Regions from separate parts of the Exiguobacterium sp. s28 genome, predicted to be linked through region 1. Evidence: riboswitches for the same ligand, from Rfam matches in the RefSeq annotation. Region 1 holds a riboswitch; each other region holds the start of a gene.
The links. Region 1 has a riboswitch for S-adenosylmethionine ahead of KNP78_RS05125 (2,3-diketo-5-methylthiopentyl-1-phosphate enolase). Riboswitches for the same ligand answer to the same signal wherever they lie in the genome.
Positions count from the first base shown of each region.

Region 2: another riboswitch for S-adenosylmethionine. It lies ahead of KNP78_RS01885 (methionine ABC transporter ATP-binding protein); the one in region 1 lies ahead of KNP78_RS05125 (2,3-diketo-5-methylthiopentyl-1-phosphate enolase).
Region 3: another riboswitch for S-adenosylmethionine. It lies ahead of KNP78_RS06760 (Na+/H+ antiporter NhaC family protein); the one in region 1 lies ahead of KNP78_RS05125 (2,3-diketo-5-methylthiopentyl-1-phosphate enolase).

Region 1 covers NZ_JACSLL010000003.1:135,209-142,653, forward strand. Annotated here, with positions in the region: gene KNP78_RS05100 (ABC transporter permease) at 1-449, opposite strand, end outside; gene KNP78_RS05105 (sugar ABC transporter ATP-binding protein) at 451-1,824, opposite strand; gene KNP78_RS05110 (sugar ABC transporter substrate-binding protein) at 1,824-2,900, opposite strand; gene mtnA (S-methyl-5-thioribose-1-phosphate isomerase) at 2,893-3,927, opposite strand; gene mtnK (S-methyl-5-thioribose kinase) at 3,924-5,078, opposite strand; SAM riboswitch class I at 5,160-5,262, opposite strand; SAM riboswitch class I at 5,468-5,569, shown strand; gene KNP78_RS05125 (2,3-diketo-5-methylthiopentyl-1-phosphate enolase) at 5,640-6,797, shown strand; gene KNP78_RS05130 (2-hydroxy-3-keto-5-methylthiopentenyl-1-phosphate phosphatase) at 6,794-7,444, shown strand; gene KNP78_RS05135 (methylthioribulose 1-phosphate dehydratase) at 7,441-7,445, shown strand, end outside.
Region 2 covers NZ_JACSLL010000001.1:367,675-375,119, forward strand. Annotated here, with positions in the region: gene KNP78_RS01875 (MetQ/NlpA family ABC transporter substrate-binding protein) at 1-330, opposite strand, end outside; gene KNP78_RS01880 (methionine ABC transporter permease) at 361-1,023, opposite strand; gene KNP78_RS01885 (methionine ABC transporter ATP-binding protein) at 1,013-2,041, opposite strand; SAM riboswitch class I at 2,120-2,225, opposite strand; gene KNP78_RS01890 (thioredoxin family protein) at 2,680-2,937, opposite strand; gene KNP78_RS01895 (PTS sugar transporter subunit IIC) at 3,125-4,177, shown strand; gene gcvH (glycine cleavage system protein GcvH) at 4,220-4,603, opposite strand; gene KNP78_RS01905 (arsenate reductase family protein) at 4,643-5,005, opposite strand; gene KNP78_RS01910 (hypothetical protein) at 5,051-5,779, opposite strand; gene KNP78_RS01915 (acyl-CoA dehydrogenase family protein) at 5,869-7,445, opposite strand, start outside.
Region 3 covers NZ_JACSLL010000004.1:161,600-169,044, forward strand. Annotated here, with positions in the region: gene murB (UDP-N-acetylmuramate dehydrogenase) at 1-128, shown strand, start outside; gene ald (alanine dehydrogenase) at 218-1,348, opposite strand; gene KNP78_RS06740 (PucR family transcriptional regulator) at 1,480-2,703, opposite strand; gene KNP78_RS06745 (divergent PAP2 family protein) at 2,805-3,230, opposite strand; gene trhO (oxygen-dependent tRNA uridine(34) hydroxylase TrhO) at 3,347-4,288, opposite strand; gene KNP78_RS06755 (TVP38/TMEM64 family protein) at 4,513-5,157, shown strand; gene KNP78_RS06760 (Na+/H+ antiporter NhaC family protein) at 5,185-6,486, opposite strand; SAM riboswitch class I at 6,539-6,634, opposite strand; gene KNP78_RS06765 (GGDEF domain-containing protein) at 6,731-7,445, opposite strand, start outside.

The DNA.
Region 1 (7,445 bases):
ATTGAAAAACCTTTCGTATACGTCAATTGGACCCCGTTGATGACGTACATGATGGCGAGCGTCGCGAGCAAATCCGGTAACCGGAACTTGATCGTCACGAGCGCGTTCAACAGCCCGACGAGCACGCCGAGGGCAATCGGGACGAGCAAAGCGACGAGCAGTTCTTGACTATGTAACACGAGACTCGACGCCGCCCCGATTGTCGCGAGGCTCGCCGTCGAGCCGACCGATAAGTCGAATCCGCCGACGATGAGCGAGAACGTCACCCCGAGGGCGAGAAGCGAGACGATTGACACGGACTTGATGATGTCGCTGAAGTTCGCGTACGTCAGAAACTGGTCGTTCGTCACTCCGAAGACAGCGATAAGTGCGAGAATCGCGAATAGCGTCCCATATTGACCAATTCCGCTGAAGCGTTTCGTACGTTGTTTTAAGACGAGTTGGGCCATGTTAGGCGCCTCCTTTCTGTTGCCAACGGCCGCGGTCGAGCCAGAGCGTCCGGTTGGCGACCAATTCTAGTTCGTGCGGTTCACTCGAGGTGAAAATGACGGTTTTCCCGTCTTTGGCGAGACGCGTGACTAGTTCATAAATATCCCGTTTCGCCGTCACGTCGACGCCTTTCGTCGGTTCGTCTAGCAAATAGACGTCCCGGTCCTCGAGGAGCCATTTGCTGAGGACGACTTTTTGTTGATTCCCCCCGCTCAGCTCTCGGACCGGTTGCCCGACCTGGTCGTATCTCACTCGCAGCGAGGCCAAGACGCGTGTGACCGCGTTCGCCTTCCCTTCAATCGCGAGGACGTTCCGTTCAATCGAATCGTCGAGGAAAAGCCCCTGTTTCCGGCGTTCTTCCGGTACGAGGGCGAACCCGGACCGGACCGCCTGACGTGGTTCACGAATCTTGATTGGTTTCCCCTCCAACGTCACTTGTTGTTCGACACCGGAGAGACCGAATAGCGCCTCGATCAACTCCGTCTTCCCGCTCCCAGTGACGCCGCCGATGCCGACGACTTCACCTTTATACGCCGTGAACGAAAGCTTCGTCCCGAACGTCGGTAACGTGAGCTCTGCCTGAATCCGCATCTCGGTTTCCGGAACGGCTTTCGCTACCGCTTCTGCCATGTCGGATCCGCTCAAATACGTATGGATCTCCTGTTCTGACAATGCCTGAAATGGCCCTTCGTAAGCGATGCGCCCGTCCCGGAGGAACGTCGTCGTCGTGGTGACGCGCGACAGTTCGTCCGACCGGTGCGTGATGAGAAGAATGCCGACACCGTCCTCTGCGAGCGACTGCAGTAATTTGAGCAGTGACGTCGCATCATCTGTCGACAGTGCGGCCGTCGGTTCGTCGAGCAAGAGGTAAGCCGCATCACTCGCGAGCGCCCGGGCAATCAAGACACGTTGCTTGACGCTGAGCGGGAATCGTCCGACCGGTTCGGTCACATCAAGATCCAGTCCGACGCGCTCCAAGTAGGTGGCCGCTCGCTGTTTTAGCTCACGAGGACGAATCCGTTCGACCGCCTGCCACGGCACGACGTTTTCATAAATCGGTAAATCGAGATAGAGGGCGTCATCGACTTCTTGCGACACCGTGATGATCCCACGGCGTATCGCCTCGGCCGGTGTGAATGTGACCGGTGTCTCATCGAGCTCGATCGTCCCGGATGTGGGGGTGATGGCGCCACTCAACAGCTTCACGAGCGTGCTCTTTCCGGCCCCGTTCAATCCAAGCAAGCCATGAATCTCGCCACGTCGGAGCGTGAAGTTGACATCGTCGAGCACGGTGACGTCGCCATAACGTTTCGTGACGCGTTCCAGCCGTAACATCAGTCCGTCCCTTTCATCCAGTCCGACCAGGCCGCGTCTGACGCGCCCCAGTTCGGGACGTATTGGCCGAGGTCGTCCATCGTCACTTTTTCGTCCGGCAAGACGTCACGGTCGACGAGATACGGATCGACCGAATGAATCGACGGCGTCTCTTCACCCGCCAGTTTTTGATACGCGTAACGGACTTGGATCCGTCCGATTTCAGCCGGATCCGTCGCCGCCGTCACTTTCCACGGGCTGCCGTCCTCTTGCATGAGTTGAAGGTCTTCGTCACTCAAATCGATGCCATAGACGGCGATTTCATCGCGTCCGGCCTGTTTGATGGCACGGCTCGCCCCTTTGGCGAACTCGTCCCACATCGCGAATACGGCATCAATCTCGCCTTCCGGATACTTCTTCAAGATCGCTTCCATCTGGCTCTGTGTGTCGAGCGCCGTATTGTTCGTCGCCGAACCGAACTTGGCGACTTCCGTGATGCCTGGGTAGCGTTTCAAGAACGCATCATAAATCGTGTGGCGTCGTTCCATCGGTGTGAAGCCACCGACCCAAATCGTGACGATTTTGCCTTCGCCGTCCAAATCTTCGGCCAGTGCCTTGAGCGAACGCCAAGCGAGCGAATAGTCGTCCTGGTCGATGACCGTCACCCCGTCGTTCGTCAAATCATTGTCGAACGCGACGACTTTGATGCCTTTGTCGAGTGCGCGTTGGACCGGTTCTTTCAATGCATCGGCGCGGCCATGGTCAATCAAGATGACATCGACGCCTTGCGTCGTCGCCGTGTCGACGTAACTCGCCATCTTCGACAGATCGTTGTCGGCGTTGTACACTTTCACGTTGCCGCCGAACGATTCGACTTGTTCCGTCACCCCATTGATATACTGCGACGAGAACGTCCCGATCGACATCTGCATGATGAGGGCGACATCGATATCTTTTGGCAACGTCCCGTTCGAGACCGAGACGGGTTTCGTCTCTGCCGTCTTCTCGGCCGGCTTCGATGGGGCCGCTTGCTCGTTCGTGCAACCGACGAGCGCCAAGACGAATGTGAATAACAAAATCAAGAGTTTTTTAGACATGAATCGTTCCCCCTACATGATGTGTGATGGCGGCCTCTGTCGGTTCGAACACACCCGCCTCGGTGATGAGTCCGGTGATGAGATCGGGCGTCGTGACGTCGAACGCCGGATTGAAGACGGTGATGCCGACGGGCGCCGTCGGTTGACCACCGATATGTGTGACTTCTGACGGGTTCCGCTCCTCGATTTCAATCGTGTCATCCGCCGTCAAATCGAACGTCGAATGCGGCGCAGCGACGTAGAACGGAATGCCGTAATGCTTGGCGAGGACGGCGAGCTGCAACGTCCCGATTTTATTGGCGACGTGCCCCGTCCGTGTGATGCGGTCGGCTCCGACGATGATGGCATCGACTCGTTTCGACTGAATCGTCCAAGCCGCCATATTGTCGGTGATGAGCGTCACGTCGATATCGGCCCGGTCGAGCTCCCAGACGGTGAGGCGTGCCCCTTGCAGGAGCGGCCGCGTCTCACAGGCGAAGACGTTGAAGGATACACCGCGTTCTTTTCCGACGTAAAACGGGGCGAGCGCCGTCCCGTAACGCGATGTCGCGATGGCACCGGCGTTGCAGGTCGTCAACACGTTCCCCCCGGCCGGCAACACCGTCAGTGCATGCTCGCCGATGGCCCGGTACGTATCGACGTCCCGGTCGTACAAAGCGATGGCGCGGCGTTTGATTTCCTCGGCAATCGCCTCGAAGTCGTCCCCGACATTTAAATCAAGGAGCGATTCGATCACGTTTTGCAGATTGACCGCTGTCGGCCGGGTCGCGATCAAGCGGCGTCCGACGAGGTCGAGCCGACGCGTAAAGTCCGGATCGTCGACTAACCGGCCCGCCTCTTTGGCGAGGACGAACGCCCCGAAGTATGCGATGGCCGGGGCGCCGCGGACTTGGAGCGTCTCGATGGCATGTTCGGCCTGTTCGAGCGTCTCAATCGTCACGTACCGCTCTTCATGCGGCAACAACGTCTGATCCAATACGATGAGTTCGTCTGTCTGTGAATGGAAACGGATGTTTTGAACCGTCATACGCGCACCCCCGACAGGAGTGTCACCAAGTCGTCAATCGATTCGACGCTGTGGCGTTCTTTAATGAGCGCCGTCCCGAGGGCGAGCGCGTCACGTTTTCGTTCGAGCCGCGTCGCTTCCGGCAACGTCTCGAGATCGGCGACACCGGCCAGTCCGACGGCACGGCGAATGAGTTCGCAACCGGCGTAGCCGATCGTGTCGCTGAAAATCGTCCGCAACAACTCGTCGACGAAACCAATCGTGTTGAACGGCTCGACGGCGCGTTCAAAATTGGCCCGAAACGTCTTCTCGAACGTCTCCCACACCGTCAAGACGTCCGTGAAACGCTCGAAGCGTTTGAGCGGGTCATGGAACGTCGACAGCGTCAAATGGGCGATGATTTGGCCGAGGTCGAAGCCGAACGGTCCGTAAAACGCGAACTCTGGATCGATGATTTTCGTCTCTTGTTGAGTCGCGAAGATGCTGCCCGTATGTAGGTCTCCGTGCAGGAGTGCCTCATGTTTCGTGACAAAGCCGACTTTCAGTTTCGTCACCTCGACTTTGAGCGCTTGGTCTTGCCAAAGGCGTTCGACATCTTCTCGCAGCGCCGTCTCGATGTTGTTCGACTCCGCGTCTTTGAACGGGTCGGTAAAGATGAGTTTCTCGGTGATGTCACACAGTTCCGGGTTGTAATAGTCACGTTCAATCCGCTTCTTCGCGATCGGCCCGGCCGCGTAATCCGACGTCGCGAACAGCGTCTCGCCTAAAAATTCACCGACATGGCGGGCAAGTTCAGGATACGTTTTCCCTTCCAAATAGCCAGTCCGAACGATCTCAAAATCTGACAGGTCCTCTAAAATCGTGTAGGCGAGCGGGCGGTCACTGCCAAGCACGACTGGCACGAAACGAGGGACGACGTTGGCGAATTCGCGCAACGCCAACTGCTCGATCCACGCCCGTTCAAGTGTGAGCGGCCAACTTTCGCCGACGACTTTCGCATATGGGAGCGCTTGTTTGACGATGAGACTCGTTTCGCCTTGTCGGATGCGGAAAACGAGGTTCAAATTGCCGTCCCCGATCTCCTCGCAATGCGTGATGCCTCCGTCTTCGATTAACCCCAACGTTTTCACATGCTCGACGACGGTCTGTTCTGTAAATGGTTGATATGACATAATGTTTTCCCCTTCCTGTACGTTGCCCATAAAAAAAGCCCCTTTCTCCGCGAGAAAGAGGCACAGCCAAACTGGTTGTTCCTCTCATCTGTCAGACATTCGTCTGGTGGATGTAGCACCGTGCCTAGTGGTCGGTTGCTGCGGCGTCATCGGGCCAATTCCCTCTGCCAACTCGCGATAAGAGTGGTTTATTCGATTCGGTGAACTTATGTGCTGAATATTACGGACTCGACGTCACGATTGTCAACGGCAATTTCCCGATGCAACTTCGTCTTTTTTTGTGCATATATGGAAACAACTTTCCAAAATATTTTTTTTGGAAAAAAAGGAATTGACGATGTGACGATTCTGTGCAAAAATTCAATTAAATTTCACAACTTCAAATCACATTCTTATCAAGAGCAGACGGAGGGACAAGCCCGATGATGTCGCAGCAACCGACCAGAGATGGCACGGTGCTAATTCTTGCAGCGTAAGCTGAGAGATAAGAGTTCATTTTTTTTATGATGACCTCTTGCCTCGGCATGGGGTCATTTTTGTTTGCCTGGAAGGAGGAACCATATGAGTATCACTGCCACATATGAAATCAAACGGACGGACGCGGTCGCGACCGTCGCCAACAAGATCGCCCTCGAGCTGACCGTCGGCACATGGACGGACTTGCCTCACTTAGAGCAAGAGCAGTTACAGGCGTTCCGAGGTGAGGTCGTATCAACCACACATACGGACACGACGAGCCGCTTCACGATCCGCTATCCGTTACATAATGTCAGCCCTGACTTTTCATCCATCTTGACGACGACGTTCGGGAAACTGTCCCTCGATGATTCGGTCCGATTAATCGATTTGACGTTGCCGGAGACGCTCGCCTCTGATTTCAAAGGCGCCAAGTTCGGTGTCGACGGGATTCGTGAGTTGCTCGGCGTTCAGGATCGCCCGCTCGTCATGAGCATCTTCAAAGGCGTCATCGGCCGTGACCTCGCGTTTCTCGAGCAGCAACTCCGCGATCAGTTCGCCGGTGGCATCGATATCGTCAAAGACGACGAGATTTTATACGACAACCCGCTCACCCCGTCGCTTGAACGGGCCCGGATCGGAGCGGACGTCATTCAAGCCCACTTCGAGGCGACCGGGAAACGCGTCCTGTACGCCATCACGCTGAGCGGCCCCGTGTTCGGTCTGCGTGACCAGGCGCTCCGTCTCATCGAGGCCGGTGCGACGGCGCTCCTGTTCAACGTCTATACGTACGGTCTCGACGCACTGCGCGAACTCGCGAACGATCCGGATATCCACGTCCCGATCTTGGCACATCCGGCCTTTGCCGGCGCCTTGACCGGATCAATCAGTCATTCGCTTTTGCTCGGTAAACTCCCTCGCCTCGCCGGGGGCGATTTGACGCTCTTCCCGTCACCGTACGGCTCACTTGCGACACCGCGCGACGAGGCGTTCGTGATTCGTGACCAGAGTGCCGAACCACATTGGTCGAAGCCGATTTTGCCGGTCCCGTCCGCGGGGATTCATCCGGGACTCGTCGCCGATATCATTCGGGACTTCGGGACGGATGTCGTCATCAACGCCGGCGGTGGCATTCACGGTCATCCGGACGGTGCAGCCGCCGGGGCTCGTGCGTTCCGACAAGCCATCGCTCACGTACTCGGTCAAACCGAAGGGCAGACGGACGAGCTCGATACCGCGTTGAAGGCGTGGGCGTCACGATGACGGCCCATATCCTCTGCGACTTTGACGGGACGATTACGGCGGAAGACAATATCATCGCGTTGATGAAGGCGTTCGCCCCGCCGGCTTGGGTCGAGTTGAAAGACGCGGTCCTCGAGCAACGGATTTCCATCCGATCCGGGGTCGGTCAAATGTTTCGACTGTTGCCGAGCGAGGCCGCCCCGGCTTACCGTGATTATTTGTTGGAGCGCATCACGCTCCGCCAAGGGTTCCCGGCATTTTTAGAAGAAGTTCGGGTCCATGGCTGGAAGTTTGACGTCGTCAGCGGCGGGATGGACTTCTTCGTGCAACCGGTCTTGGACGGGCATGTCGCCCCCGAGCATATCTACTGCAACGTCGCCGACTTCTCCGCTGAGACGGTCACCGTCGCTTGGCCGCACGCTTGCGATGAACAATGTACGAACGATTGCGGCTGTTGCAAGCCGACGCTCGCTCGCCGCCTTGTCAATCCCGCCGATCGCTTGATCGTCATCGGCGACTCGGTGACCGACTTCGAGGTCGCGAAGCGTGCCGACTTTGTCTACGCCCGAGGTCAACTCATCACGCTCTGCGAAGACGCAGGCATCCGTTACGCCCCGTTCGAGACGTTTGACGACATCACCCATCACTTGAAGGAGGTTGCCGTATGAT
Region 2 (7,445 bases), on a different contig from region 1:
GCCGGCTGATGCGAATTTGTAGTCTTTGTTCTCAGCCATTTGCGACTCGAGGTACGGCTCGTGTTGGAAGTAGTTCGCGTCGAGTTCGCCGTCCGCGAGCGTTTTGTTCGGGAGGACGTAGTCTTGGAACTTCTTGATTTCGAGCGTATAGCCCTTCTCTTCGTAGTCGTCTTGAATGTGCTCTAAAATCTCAGCGTGCGGGACGTTTGACGCACCGACGACGAGCGTCTTGTCATCGCCCGAACCTGATTCTGAATCTCCGCCGCAAGCTGCGAGAATCGTGAGTGCTGAAGCTGCTGTCAATCCGAGTACTGTTTTCCATGATTTCATTATAAAACCCCTCCAAATTTTCTATTTAGATCAAGCGGAACGCTTGTCAATTACTGATACGAGTCGATCGCCGATGAACTGGATGACGAAGACGATAACCAAGATTAAGACGGTCGCGACGAACGTGACGTCACTCTGTGAACGCTGGAACCCTTCGAGGAACGCCAAGTTCCCGAGTCCCCCGCCCCCGACGACCCCTGCCATCGCCGTATAACCGACGATTGCGACGATCGTGACCGTGATGCCTGACACGATGGCCGGCAATGCTTCTGGGAACAACACTTTATAGACGATTTGCCATTTTGTCGCACCCATCGATTCAGCCGCCTCGATGACGCCGCGGTCGACTTCGCGAAGGGCGAGCTCGACCATCCGCGCATAGAACGGAGCCGCACCGATAATGAGCGCCGGCAACGCTGCCGTCGACCCGAGCATCGTCCCGACGACGAGTAACGTGAACGGGATGAGCAAGATGATCAAAATGATGAACGGAATCGACCGGAACACGTTGACGATTGCGCTGATGACCGTGTAAATCGGACGGTTTTTCATCATGAGCGGTTCGTTCGTGACGTATAAGAGCATCCCGAGGGCGAGACCGATGACGAACGTCGCGGCTCCGGCGACGAGCGTCATATAGAGCGTCTCCCACGTTTGCTCGAGCATGACTTGCCAATCTACATTAGGAAACATCGCTTTCTACCTCCACTTCCACTGCCTGCGACCGGATTGAGGCGATGGCCCGCTCGACTTCAGCCGGCTCTCCGATCAATTGGATGAATAATGTCCCGAGGGCACCGACTTGTGACTGCGTCACGTTCCCGCCGATGATGTTGAAGCCGATGTCATGTTGCTTCAACACTTCTGACAGAATCGGTTGCTCGGCCGTCTCGTTCAAGAATTTGAGCTTGACAATTTGACCGCTCGGATAACGCGCTTTCAAGTGCTCGAACGTGAGCGACATGTCTTCGACCGCGCCGATCTGTTTGACGAACTCTTTCGTGATCGGCTGTTCCGGATGTTGGAACACCTCGGCGACTTGTCCGGTCTCGACGACCTTCCCGGCCTCCATGACGGCGACGCGGTGGCAAATCTTTTGGATGACGTGCATCTCATGGGTGATGAGGACGATCGTCAATCCCAGCTTTTTATTGATGCTGACGAGCAGTTCGAGAATCGAATCGGTCGTCTTCGGGTCGAGTGCGCTCGTCGCTTCATCGCAGAGGAGCACTTCTGGATTCGTAGCGAGCGCACGGGCTATCCCGACTCGCTGCTTTTGACCGCCCGATAGTTGCGACGGATAGCTGTCTTCCCGTCCGCCTAAGCCGACGAGTTCGACAAGTTCTTGGACGCGGCGTTTGCGTTCGCTGGCCGGTACCCCGATGAGCTCGAGCGGGAAGCTGATGTTCTCAGCGACCGTGCGTGACCATAATAGGTTGAAGTGTTGGAACACCATCGAGACGTTTTTACGTACCCCGCGTAGTTCCTTCGGCGTGAGCTTCGTCAGCTCGCTGCCGGCGACCACGATTTCACCGCTAGACGGTGCCTCGAGTCGGTTGAGCAAGCGGATGAGCGTCGACTTCCCCGCCCCTGAATATCCGATTATTCCAAAAATTTCGCCGCTTTCGATGGTAAGCGACACATCATCGACCGCCTGGACCCGACCGTTTTTCGTATCGAACCATTTGGCCACATTGCGTAGTTGAATCAATCCATTTCCCTCCTGACAACAAAAAAAGTACGCACGTTTGAGCAAACGTGCGTACTTTATCGGTACGGACAACGATTGCTCTCATCTTCCAAGGTTTACACCTTGCTGGAATTAGCACCATTTCGGATTGCTCCGCGGTTGCTGGGCGTCATAGGGCCAGTCCCTCAGCCTCTCTTGATAAGAGTGGTTGCGTATTTGATTAGCTTTATCATAGCGACACATTATTTTCATGTCAAACTATTTTTTTCAGACAAATTAAAAAAAGGTGCCATCCGAGGATGACACAGAACGTAGCACCTTGAGTCACTGAAGGACAACCCATAGATGAACCTCTTTTGCCCGATCAGAGCATTCATCCTTATATGGGGGATTTTTACCCGACCATCACTCGGTCTTCGAACGGACCATGCAATTACGCGACCGGTGCCCCGACGCTTGATTTTTTTGGGGGACAATCGAAGGGAAGGTCCACCTGAAATCGCGTAAGCTCATGCAACGGTTGTTCGAAAACGTCTTGCTGACGGGAAAATCTCGTCCTATGTTGTGTTCAAGTAAGATGTTGTAATGAATATATCATTCGTGAACTTTCTGTGTCAACTGATTATTTAAAATTTTCAGATTATTCTAATCATCCTATCTCATTTGACGAAAGATAGGACGTGCTGGACGTTTTGAAACGCATACAAACGATCGCGAACTTGGCCATTTTCCAGCTTCAATAGCGCCGGGACGCTCATGACTTGATACGCCTCGAGCTCGTTCGGGATAAAGTTGGCATCGCGCTTTTCAATCTGGAGTTCGGGGTCGACGGCCTCGACGACCGAGAGCATCCGCTCGGCCACGGCGCATGTACCGCACATCGGGGCGTATATATATAAGAATCCGTCTGTCATCATTGTTCTCACCTCTTTTCTAAGTATATGAATCCGGGCCGGTCGGTTCAAAAGTTGTGCTCAAATGGAAAATTCTGAACATTTCAACATTTCTTATTGACGCTCGCTAGAAAGAGGCATAGTATGGTCATTAACTTTATTGCTTTTGTACATAACAGCATACCAGTAGAAAAGGACAGGTGAATCCCCAATGACGGAAGAGAAGCTTACCGGAAAACAGTTTTTGATGAACGTCTTGAACGGCCTCAGTCTTGCCATCCTCATCGCCCTCATCCCGAGCGCCTTGCTCGGTGAATTAACGAAAGCCATCTTACCTTATGTTCCGTCACTGCAGTTCATCTTAGATGCGACGACAATTGCAATGCGTCTCTTACCGGTCATCATCGGTGTCGCTGTCGCCATGCAGTTCGGACGCTCGGCTCTCGAGGCCGGTACGATCGGCATCGCGACCCAAGTCGGGAGCGGCGCCATCCGCATCGAGGAAGGGGCGTTCCTCATGGCTGGAATCGGTGACGTCATCACGGCCGGTGTGACGGCCGCTCTCGCGACGTTCCTCGTCATGCAGTTGTCGCCACGCTTGAAGACATACACGGTACTCGTCTTACCGATGACGGTCATCGTCGTCGCCGGAGGGATCGGGGCGTTCCTGCTCACTTACATCTCACAAATCACGACATACGTCGGGACGATCATTATGACGATGACGGAACTACAGCCGATCGTGATGGGCATGTTGATCGCCATGGCGTTCTCGCTCATCATCGTCTCGCCAATCTCGACGGTCGGCATCGCCACAGCGATCAGCCTGTCTGGTGTCGCGGCCGGGGCCGCCAACCTAGGGGTCGTCGCCGCCGGCTTCGGTCTCGCCATCGCCGGCTGGCAGATGAACGCGACCGGAACGTCGATCGCCCACTTCCTCGGGTCACCGAAGATTCAAATGGCGAACTTCGTCCGTCGTCCGATCATGATGTTGCCCGTACTCGCCAATGCGGCCATCCTCGGAGCGCTCGCAGGCATCCTTCGGATCGAAGGGACGCCGATCAGTGCCGGTTTCGGCGTCTCCGGCCTCATCGGGCCAATCAACGCCTTGCATTTGATGCCGGGAGGCTTCGCGCTCTGGAACGTCATGCTCGTCATCGTCTTATTCGGACTCATCCCGATAACGCTCGGAATCATCTTCTACCGCCTGTTCAACCGGACGTCGCTCATCCAGCCTGATCACTACCGCCTCGATTTTGAATGAACAAAAAAGCCCGGCTTCTCGTGAAGAGAAACCGGGTTTTGTTTAGCCTTGAATCATCGCTTCGTATTCTTCGGCTGACATGAGTTTGTCGACGTCTGACGCGTCGTTCAACTCGACTTCGATCATCCAAGCGCCTTCGAACGGTGCCTCGTTGACGAGTTCTGGTGAATCGGCGAGTGATTCGTTCACCGCTGTGATTTTTCCAGAGATTGGAGCGTACAATTCTGAAACGGTTTTGACCGACTCGACCGAACCGAACGGCTCATCGAGTAAAATCGTGCCGCCGACTTCAGGAAGTTCTACAAAGACGATATCCCCTAGTTCGCTTTGTGCGAAATCCGTGATCCCGATGCGGGCCACGCTTCCGTTCACTTCAACCCATTCGTGCTCTTTTGAATAACGTAGATTGGCAGGTACTTTGCTCATCTTAACTTCCCCCTCAAATGAATTAGACTCACACGAGTATTATAGCACTTCGCCCCAAACGTCTGTAAACGACTTTTCTGAAAATCCGACAGTTGATTTTTGACCATCTGTCACGATTGGACGCTTTAAAAGCATACCATTGCTCGCGAGAAGCTCGAGTTGTTCGTCTTCTGATAGATTTGGCAGTTGATCTTTGATGCCTTCGTTTCGATATACTTGGCCGCTCGTATTGAAGAATTTTTTGAGCGGGAGACCCGACTGTTTCCATAGTTCGGCCAGTTCATCTTTCGACGGTGTCGCCTCGACGATATGGACGTATGTATACTCGACGTCGTTCTCTTTCAGCCACTTCTCTGCTTTTTTACACGTACTGCATGGCGGATAGCCATATAGTGTCACCATGTTCATCACCTCTTCTATAAATGTAGCACATTCCGAACCGACCATTCACGCTTCAAGCAAACGCTCAATCTCTCGCTTCAACGACGCGTTCACCGGATGACGCGCCTCGATATAACCGAGAATCGCAGCTGCCGCCTCGACGGAACGCCCATAGCCTAATACCCCTTGCTCAAGGAGCCTAGTCACGTCAGGATGCTTCGTCTCGACGCGTCGCGTCGGATTGAACGGATCACTCATCTCTCCATGTGCCTTCAGCACGTTATTGATCGCCGCGACTTGAATGAGTTCAAAGCCCGCAAGTCGCTCGCCACGTCGCTCCCGGAGCAATCCGACGTATAGGTTCGTCAGCGCCTCTTCATAGCAATACGTGGCGTCAGGGACGTCTGTGACGACGTTAGGCGTCGCGAAGGCGTGGAGAGCCTCGTCCCGCTCCCAGACGACACGGCCTGGCGTGTAGGCGATGCCAGGCATCTCAACGACTTCAAACACGGCAAACTCACCATAAATGCCGTCCTCATACATGATCTTGTGCCCGTCTTTCGTATTTTGAAACTGATACACCAGCGGTTCAACGGCGAGCCAATCCAAATTGTCGATAAAGCGGGCCTTATGTCCGTCCTCGACAATTAAAAAGAAATCGAGGTCCGAATAGTCATCGAGCCGGTCCGTCTCGAGCCCGATCGAACCGAGCGCGAGGAGCATGAGTGTGCCATCATGCTCTGCGACTGAGCGGCCAATCGCATCCATCCGTTCTAACAATGCCTTACGTCTCATCTACTTCGCCTCCTTCCGTCCATTGTACGGTGTCGGCAAGGCAAAAAGAAAGGGCCGACCGCGTCCGGTCCACCCTTTCTCTCGCTTGCTTACACGATAAACTTGTTCGCTTTGATGAGGCTCGCTGCGACTTCGCGTTTCGTGCCGATGACGTTGATTGGCTGATAACGGCTGAACTTCTTCATCGCCGATAAGAGCATGCGCTGCTCGTCGCCCGATGCGGCCGCGTACAAGACTTCTTTCGCCATGAGTTCGACTTGCTTGAACACTTGCTCGGCGAAGATTTCGGTATAGCGGACTTTCTGTCCGTTCTTCTCAACGCCTGTGCGGGCGATGGCTTTATCCGTCCGCGCGATGGCCGCTTCAAGCGCATAGATGGCGCTGATGATGTCGGCGATCTTCGCGAGAATCTCTTGCTCGTTCTGAAGGTCTTGCTGATATTTCTGGACGGCCGTTCCGGCGATCATCAAGTTGATTTTCTTCATGTTCGACAGAAGCATCTTCTCGCGTGCGAGCGGTGAGCCGTCGAGCTCTTGCGGCATGTAGCTCATGAGCTCTTTTTGGAGTTTCTGTGCCTCGGCGAGGAGTGGTAAGTCGCCTTTCATCGCTTTCTTGAGGAGCGTGCCCGGCACGATCAAGCGGTTGATCTCGTTCGTTCCTTCGAAGATGCGGTTGATGCGTGAGTCACGGTACAAGTTCTCGACTTCATATTCGGTCATGAAGCCGTAGCCGCCGTGGATTTGGACCGCTTCGTCGACGACGTAGTCGAACGTCTCCGAGGCGAACACTTTGTTCAACGAACATTCAATCGCATATTCAGCGATCGCTTGGGCGACTTTCGAGCCGTCGCGCATGTTTTCGTCGCCGAGGGCGTCGAGACTGTCTTGGAACAGACCGCCCGTCCGGTAGACCGAGCTCTCCATCGCATAGATGTTCGCGGCCATCGTCGCGAGTTTCTCTTGGATGAGCGGGAACTGGCTGATCGGCGTCTTGAACTGTTTACGTTCGTTCGCGTACTGGACCGAAAGATCGAACGCACGTTTCGACGAACCGACCGCACCGACGGCGAGTTTGTAACGACCGACGTTCAAGATGTTGAAGGCGATGACATGGCCTTTGCCGATTTCTCCGAGGAGGTTGTCGACTGGGACTTCGACGTCTTCTAAGATGAGCGTCCGTGTCGATGAGCCTTTGATGCCCATCTTCTGTTCTTCGGCCCCTGTCGAGACCCCTTTGAAGTCACGCTCGACGATGAAGGCGCTGAACTTGTCGCCGTCGATTTTCGCGTAGACGACGAACACGTTCGCGAAACCGGCGTTCGTGATCCATTGCTTCTCGCCGTTCAACACGTAGTGCGTGCTGGCTTCGTTCAAGACGGCCGTCGCTTTCGCACCGAGCGCGTCCGAGCCTGAGCCTGGCTCTGTGAGGGCGTACGCCGCGATCCATTCGCCGGTCGCGAGCTTCGGCAAGTACTTATGCTTTTGCTCTTCCGTTCCGAAGAAGACGATTGGGAGTGTCCCGATCCCAACGTGGGCGCCGTAGCTGAGGGCGAATGAACGTGCCTTGGCGAACCGCTCCGTGATGATCGATGACGAGATCTTATCAAGCTGATAACCGCCGTACTCTTCTGGCACGTCCGCGCCGAGGAGACCGAGCTCGCCCGCTT
Region 3 (7,445 bases), on a different contig from region 1:
AAGCGACGGCGACTGAATATATCTCGCTCATCCGTCACGTCCAAGCGACGGTGAAGGCGAAGTTCGAGATTGAGCTTGAACCAGAAGTCAAAATCATTGGTGAGGATATCGCCGTCGAAAACGCATAAGCACGAAAACGCTCGAACCAACCGGTTCGAGCGTTTTTTGATGATGTGACGACATAAAAACCGACAGAACTATTCTGTCGGTTTGGTCCTTACGCTTGTAATTGTTTTGTGACCGCTTCAGCAGGCGCCACGAACGTGTAGCCGAGGTCACGCGCGACAGCCTCATACGTGACTGTCCCGTCGATGACATTCAAGCCTTTGAGTAACGCCGCGTTTTCACGAAGCGCCGGGAAAATCCCTTTTTGAGCGCACTCGACGATATACGGCATCGTCGCGTTCGTCAAACCGAGCGTCGACGTCCGTGGGACAGCACCTGGCATGTTGGCGACGGCATAGTGTTGGACGCCGTAGCGCTCATACGTCGGTGCGTCATGCGTCGTAATATGGTCGATCGTCTCGCAAATCCCGCCTTGGTCGATGGCGACGTCGACGATGACCGACCCAGGTGACATCTGTTGCACCATTTCTTTTGTGACGAGTTTCGGTGCTTTCGCGCCTGGGATGAGGACGGCACCGATGACGAGGTCACTGTCCGCCACTTGTTTGGCGATATTGTAGCTGTTTGAGATGAGCGTATTGATCGTGTTGCCGAATTGGTCGTCGATTTGGCGAAGACGGGCTGGGCTGATGTCCATGATTGTGACATTGGCACCGAGGCCGATGGCGATGCGGGCTGCGTTCATCCCGACGACACCGCCCCCGATGACGGTGACGTTCGCACGTGGTACGCCAGGCAAGCCTGACAAGAGAATCCCTTTTCCACCGTGCGGTTTTTCAAGGATTTGGGCCCCGATTTGAGCGGCCATCCGTCCAGCCACTTCGCTCATCGGCGTGAGGAGCGGCAACGTGCGGTCGATCTCAACCGTCTCGTAAGCGATCGCCGTCACGCCTGAATCGACGAGTGCTTTCGTGAGTTCTGGTTCGGCTGCCAAGTGCAAGTAGGTGAAGAGCGTCAAGTCCGGACGGAAATAACGATATTCAGACGGTTGCGGTTCTTTTACTTTCAACGCTAATTCGACGTTTCCCCAAACGTCTGCGGCTGTGTCGACGATTGTCGCCCCTGCATCGACATACTCCATGTTCGTGAAGCCGCTCCCGACACCGGCTTCCGTCTCGACGAGAACCTCGTGTCCAAGCTCAGTTAATACGGCTGCACCCATCGGCGTCAAGGCGACGCGGTTTTCATTGTTTTTGATTTCTTTCAATACCCCGATTTTCATGTAAAGTTCCCCTTTCTCTCTACTGACACAATTTGTTCACACCTCTAGTATAGACCCATCCGAAAACGCTGTCTTTAGCATGGATTCTAAAAATGACAATGCCCACTTTGTGAAAAATCACAAAGCGGGCATCAATCATCTTGTCGGTATTGGCCTGCCTTGATGGCGAGGTAAACAGCGGCTCGTTCGGGCAGTGAGACTTGCGTAATATTCGTCAGTTCCTCGATGCGGCGAATCCGATAGAGCACGGTGTTCGGGTGGATGTGAAGATGGGCGGCGACGCGTTTGACGTTCCCATCAAAATAGAAATACCACTCGAGCGTCGTGACGAGCTCGGTATGATGGGCGACATCATATGCCTGCAAACGCTCGATGGTCGGATGCGTTTCGAGCCGAAGCCCGATTCGGCGAGCGAGATCTGGGACGAGCTGATAAATCCCGATTTGTTCGAACGTGTGCGTCGCGGCAAGCTCATAGGGGAACTTCCGACGAAGCGACGTGACCTGTCGTGCTTCTTCCATCGCGGCATACAGCATGTCGCTCTCAAAGAAACGACGGCTGACGCCTAAACGTGGATCGACTTCCGTGAATTTCTCTCGGAGCTGTGTCTCGAAGCGATTGGCCCACTGCAAAAGTGCCGTCTCTTCCTCGGCCAACTCCGATTTCATATAATGCCAGACGAGGAGCTGTTGACCATCGATGGCGTGCAACACGACCTCGATCGCTTGTTGGGTCGCGAGAACATAAAACAATCGCTCCGCCAGCTGTGGGGTGATCGGTTGGCTGCACTCGATGATGGTGAGTCGGCTGGCGACAGCGATCGGGGCGAGTTCGTTCAAACGATCACGATGAGCGGACGACAAATTGGGGCTGGCCAACACTTCTAAAAAGAAACGCTCGAGCTCGGCATCGATGCGCCGCTCATGCATGGCGATGGTCATGAGCAATTTTTTAGCGATGCTCGCACCTTCTTTTAACACAGTGAGCTCTTGTTCCGAGAACGGGGTCGTTCGGGCGAGGCTCCAAATATAACCGAGCACATCGTCCTGTTGTTTGATAACGACAGCGGCACGTTCGCCTAAACCGACAGCCATCCGGGCTGGGATGACGACCGGTTCGTCTCGGTCGATCACTTCTTGCAGGATTCCACTTTCCCATAAGTCCTCGATGACCGCTTCCGGCACACGACGGCCGATGATGGTCGCGATGCGGGCCGGGTCGGTCGAGTCGGGGTGGGTGCTGTAGGCGAGCAACTGATGGTGGCGATTTTCAATCGTGATTGGGGCCCGAATCGCTTGTCCGATTGCTTCGGCGAGCGTATCGAGCGATTCATAAGATTTCTGCAAAAAAGGCATGTCGATTCCTCCTCTCTCTCACTATACCGTCTCTGTTGTGAAAGTTCACAAAAAGATGGAGTGTTTTGAGAAGAAGGGGCGACATGCCTCTAAAATTCAGCTTAAATCGGGAAAAATAATCCGATGACGAGACCGAGCAGGGCACCGACGATGACTTGGAACGGGGTGTGACCGACCAACTCATTTAAAATCGGTGTTTCATGTTTGATGCCTTTGAAATAGTCGTTCAACAAACGGGCTTGGAACCCGACCGCCTGACGCACACCGGTCGCATCGTACATGACGATTGTCGCAAAAATCAAGGCGAGCGCGAACATGCTGGAATCGAGCCCTTCGATTCGACCGATGACGGTCGCTAAGGCGACGACGGTCGAAGAGTGGGAACTTGGCATCCCACCCGAGGCAAACATGATTTCTAATTCAAAGTCTCGTGTTTTAATGAGTTCGGTTACGAGCTTAGCTGCTTGTGCGATGAACCAAGCGAGCAAGGCGGCGAGTAAAGGTTCGTTAAAGAGCAATCGATTCACTTCCTGTCTGACAATGGTATCTACACTATACCCGATTCTGTCATCGGCTAGACGTAAAGTTTCTGTCAAAAAAGCACCTCGAGCGTAGGCTCGAAGTGCTTCTCGGTCGATTTTTGTTACCCGACGACGCCTTCAGTCTCCTGAAGTTTGTCCGCGATATTCTCGATGATATAGCGGTTGCGTGGATGCTCCTGGCACTCTTTCGAGCATGAACGCATTTGTTTTGGTTCACACTCTTCACAACAGAAGTGTTGGGCATTACACACCGGGTTGGCACAATTAACGTAGCGGACCGTCTTCGTTCCGCAGTGCATGCACTCCGAAACAACGGACGGGTTGACCGTGTTGACCGGGACGTTGATGCGCTCGTCAAAGACGTAAAGCTCACCTTCCCAGTCCTCGCCTTTCGTGGCTTCGTCTTTGCCGTACATGGCGACGCCGCCTTTAAGGTGGAAAATGTTGTCGTGACCTTGGTCACGCATATATGCGGTAAATTTCTCGCAACGGACGCCTCCGGTACAGTACGTGAGTAACGTTTTCCCTTCGTAGAGGTCCTTGTTCTCTTCGAGCCAATCTGGCATGTAACGAGAAGCCTCTACATCGATTTTGATCGCGTTTTTAAAGTGACCAAGATCGTACTCGTAGTTGTTACGAACGTCGAGGATGACGACATCGTCGCGATTCATCATCTCTTTCCATTCTGCCGGTTCGAGGTATGCACCGTGCTGTTTAGGCACGTCGAACTCACCATCAAAGCGCCACGTCACAAGCTCTTTCTTATGACGGACAAAAATTTTCGAGAACGCATGCTCTTCGACTTCATCGATTTTGAACTCGATGTCGCTGAATAGCGGGTTCGCTTTCAAGTCGTTCATGTATTGCTCGGTCTGTTCCCAAGTCCCAGAGCACGTCCCGTTGATTCCTTCGGAAGAAATCAAGATGCGTCCTTTGATGCCGAGATCCTTGCAATACTTGAGGTGCTCTTGTGTGAGCGTTTCTGGGTCTTCGATATTGACGTACTTATAGTACAGCAAGACCCGCATTGGTTTTGTTTCCATGTGTGTTACTCCCCTGTGTTCAGTTTTTTGCAGGAAAACGAACGTTGGGTTGTGTCGTTCGACGAACGGACTTGCCTGCAACCACAAGTCCATATTATATGATAGATATCACAGCTGAATTTCGCAAATACTTTTTATTTTTTTACGGCGGTGGGCAGGGGGATGCGTCTTCCTGAGCGAAATCGGGTAAAAAGGAATAACGAAAGTTGAAGGTGGAAACTGATATGCTGACATCACTCCAACAATATATTTTAAACTTGATTGAATGGCTACAAGGACTTCCGGGCGGACCTTGGGCAGGACTCGGGGCACCGTTCCTGGAGGCGATCTTTCCATTTCTCCCACTCGTCCTCATCATCTCGGCGAACGCAGCGACATATGGATTTTTGCTTGGGACGTTACTGTCTTGGATCGGGAGTTTGCTCGGAACAATTCTTGTGTTTGTAGCTGTTCGCTACGTGTTCCGAAAGCCGATGACGCGGTGGCTCGAGAGACATAAGCAAGGCGTCTATTGGCTCGAACGCATCAAGCACATGAGTCCGGTCTCACTCGGGTTTCTGTACTCGCTCCCGTTTATTCCGGTCAGCTTGATCACATACTTACTCGCGCTCATTCAAATGCCGCTCCGTACGTTCATCATGGCGGCCGGGTTCGGCAAGTTGCTCGTCGTCTTGATTTTCTCTGTCATTGGCGACCAGTGGGAAGAGTTTATCCAAAGCCCGTTCCGATTATCGATGCTCGTCTTATTACTGATTGTCCTATGGGCCATCAGCCGTGGACTTGAAGAACTGCTTAAACGGCGTGCCTTCAGAAAACGGAACGAGCAGCTGAAGCGTGAACTTGAAGCGAAACGACAAACGACCTTGTGAAGCGACTGCTTCACAAGGTCGTTTTCGTTAAGCGCGTTTTTTGAAACGCGGGAAGTTGAAGGCGATGGCCAATCCTCCGCAAATGAACAACAAGAACGGATAGAACATATACGGAACGAGCGCCGGTGACGCTGTGTTCGTCAGTTCGGCCGCAATGAGAAGCTGTGCCCCATAAGGCAACAGGCCTTGGACGCCACACGAGAAGATGTCGAGTACACTCGCTGACTTTTTACGTTCGATGTCATAATCGTCGGCGATGTTCGCGGCGAGCGGACCAGCCACGAGAATCGAAATCGTGTTGTTCGCCGTCGCGACGTTTGTCGCACTGACGAGCCCGGCGATGCTCCACTCCGCGCCGGCCCGTCTTTTAATTCGGGACGTGAGCGCGTCACGCAAGTACGTGAGTCCGCCGTTATGCGAGATGAGTCCGACGAGCCCACCCATGAGCAATGTCAGGAGTGAAATCTCGGCCATGCCCATCATGCCGTCCGCCATGGCGGTGACGTACGTGGTGACGGCTAGACTGCCGTCCAACAGACCGATGATGCCGGTCAGGGCGATGCCGCCGAGCAAGACGAGGATGACGTTCATTCCCGTCAAGGCGAGCACGATGACCGCAAGGTACGGAATCAGCTTATACCATTCAAACGCTGCCGGCTCGATGGTCGATTCACCGCTCGATAACACCGATAAGAGGACGATTGTGATAAGGGCGGCCGGGAGAACAATCCAAAAGTTGGTTCGGAATTTGTCACGCATATTGGTACGCTGGGTCCGGACGGCAGCTATTGTCGTGTCCGAGATGAACGACAAGTTGTCCCCGAACATGGCACCACCGACGACGGCAGCCGCCGCGATGGCGATATTGACGCCACTTTCTTCGTGGATACCGAGCGCGATCGGGGCGAGGGCGGCAATCGTGCCCGTCGACGTTCCCATCGCCATCGAGATGAATGCCGCGATGACGAATAAACCGCTCAGTAGAAGCGAGGACGGTAAAAATGTCAGCGCCGCATTGACGGTCGCGTCGATTGCGCCGATTGCTTCGGCGACACTCGAGAACGCTCCGGCGAGCAAGAAGATGAAGACCATGATTAAAATGCCGGGGTTCCCCGCACCTTGGGCGACACGCTCGACCGTCTGAGTGACGCTGCCTTTCGTCATCAACGCCGCGACGATGACCGCGATCAACGCCGCGATCAGGACCGGGAATTTATAAAAGTCGTTATAGTAGATGCCTGCCCCGATAAAGAAGACGAGGAAGACGAGCAAAGGCAATAGTGCCCATTTGTTAGCTGTCGGTTGTTCCAATCGATTCACCTCATTCATAAAATAAAAAGAGAGCCTTCTGAAAAAAGGCTCTCTCTACAAGAAAACACTTTTTTCATCTTTCGAGCAGACTGCTCGCTGGATTTGGCACAGGTTACCCGCTGCCGAGACGTCACTGGGCCAGTCCCTCAGTCTCTCTTGATAAAAAAGTTGTGATATTTAATTATAAGACACGTTCCCTAACGTACTTGTTTCAAATCCGCTTGTCAATAGCAAACCCCCACGCGGTGAACGTGGGGGTGAGTCAGGTCGTTAAGAAATTGTAATGGGCGACGCGGTTGCGTCCGGCGTACTTCCCGCCGACGTAGAGGGCCCGGTCAGCGTTACGAATCGTATTGTCGAGGCGTTTGTCACCGAACGCCTGAATCGTGTCGACACCGATCGAAGCGGTGACGGGGATATCGATCCCGTCGACGTGGAACGGTTTGTTCTCGATTTGTTGCCGGATTCGTTCGGCGATTTCGATTGCCTGTTCGACATCGCAACGGTTCAATAGCAAGATGAACTCTTCACCGCCGTAACGGGCGGCAAAATCTTCGGTGCGGAGTGCCTGGCGAATCCGCCGTCCAAACTCTTGGAGCACACTGTCCCCGACTTGATGTCCGTGCACATCGTTGATTTTTTTGAAAAAGTCGATGTCGAGCATCGCGACCGAAATCGGATACATCGAACCGTCCGAGATTTGTTGAATCCCGTATTCGTAAAACGCGCGTGCATTGGCGAGGAGCGTCAAGCTGTCGGTCCGACTTTCCGTGTAAAGACGGTCGCGCTCATGGCAACGGCTGATCGTCCGGTTGAACGACTTGAGAAGTTTGACGATTTCACGTTGGATGGTCGGGGGATACCCATAGACGTGTTCACCCGTCATGACGAGCCACGTGCGAATCCCTTCGATCTCCTCGGACCGAACCGAGATGAAACTATGATAGTCGTCGTCAAATTCGTTCGACAGTGGTGCG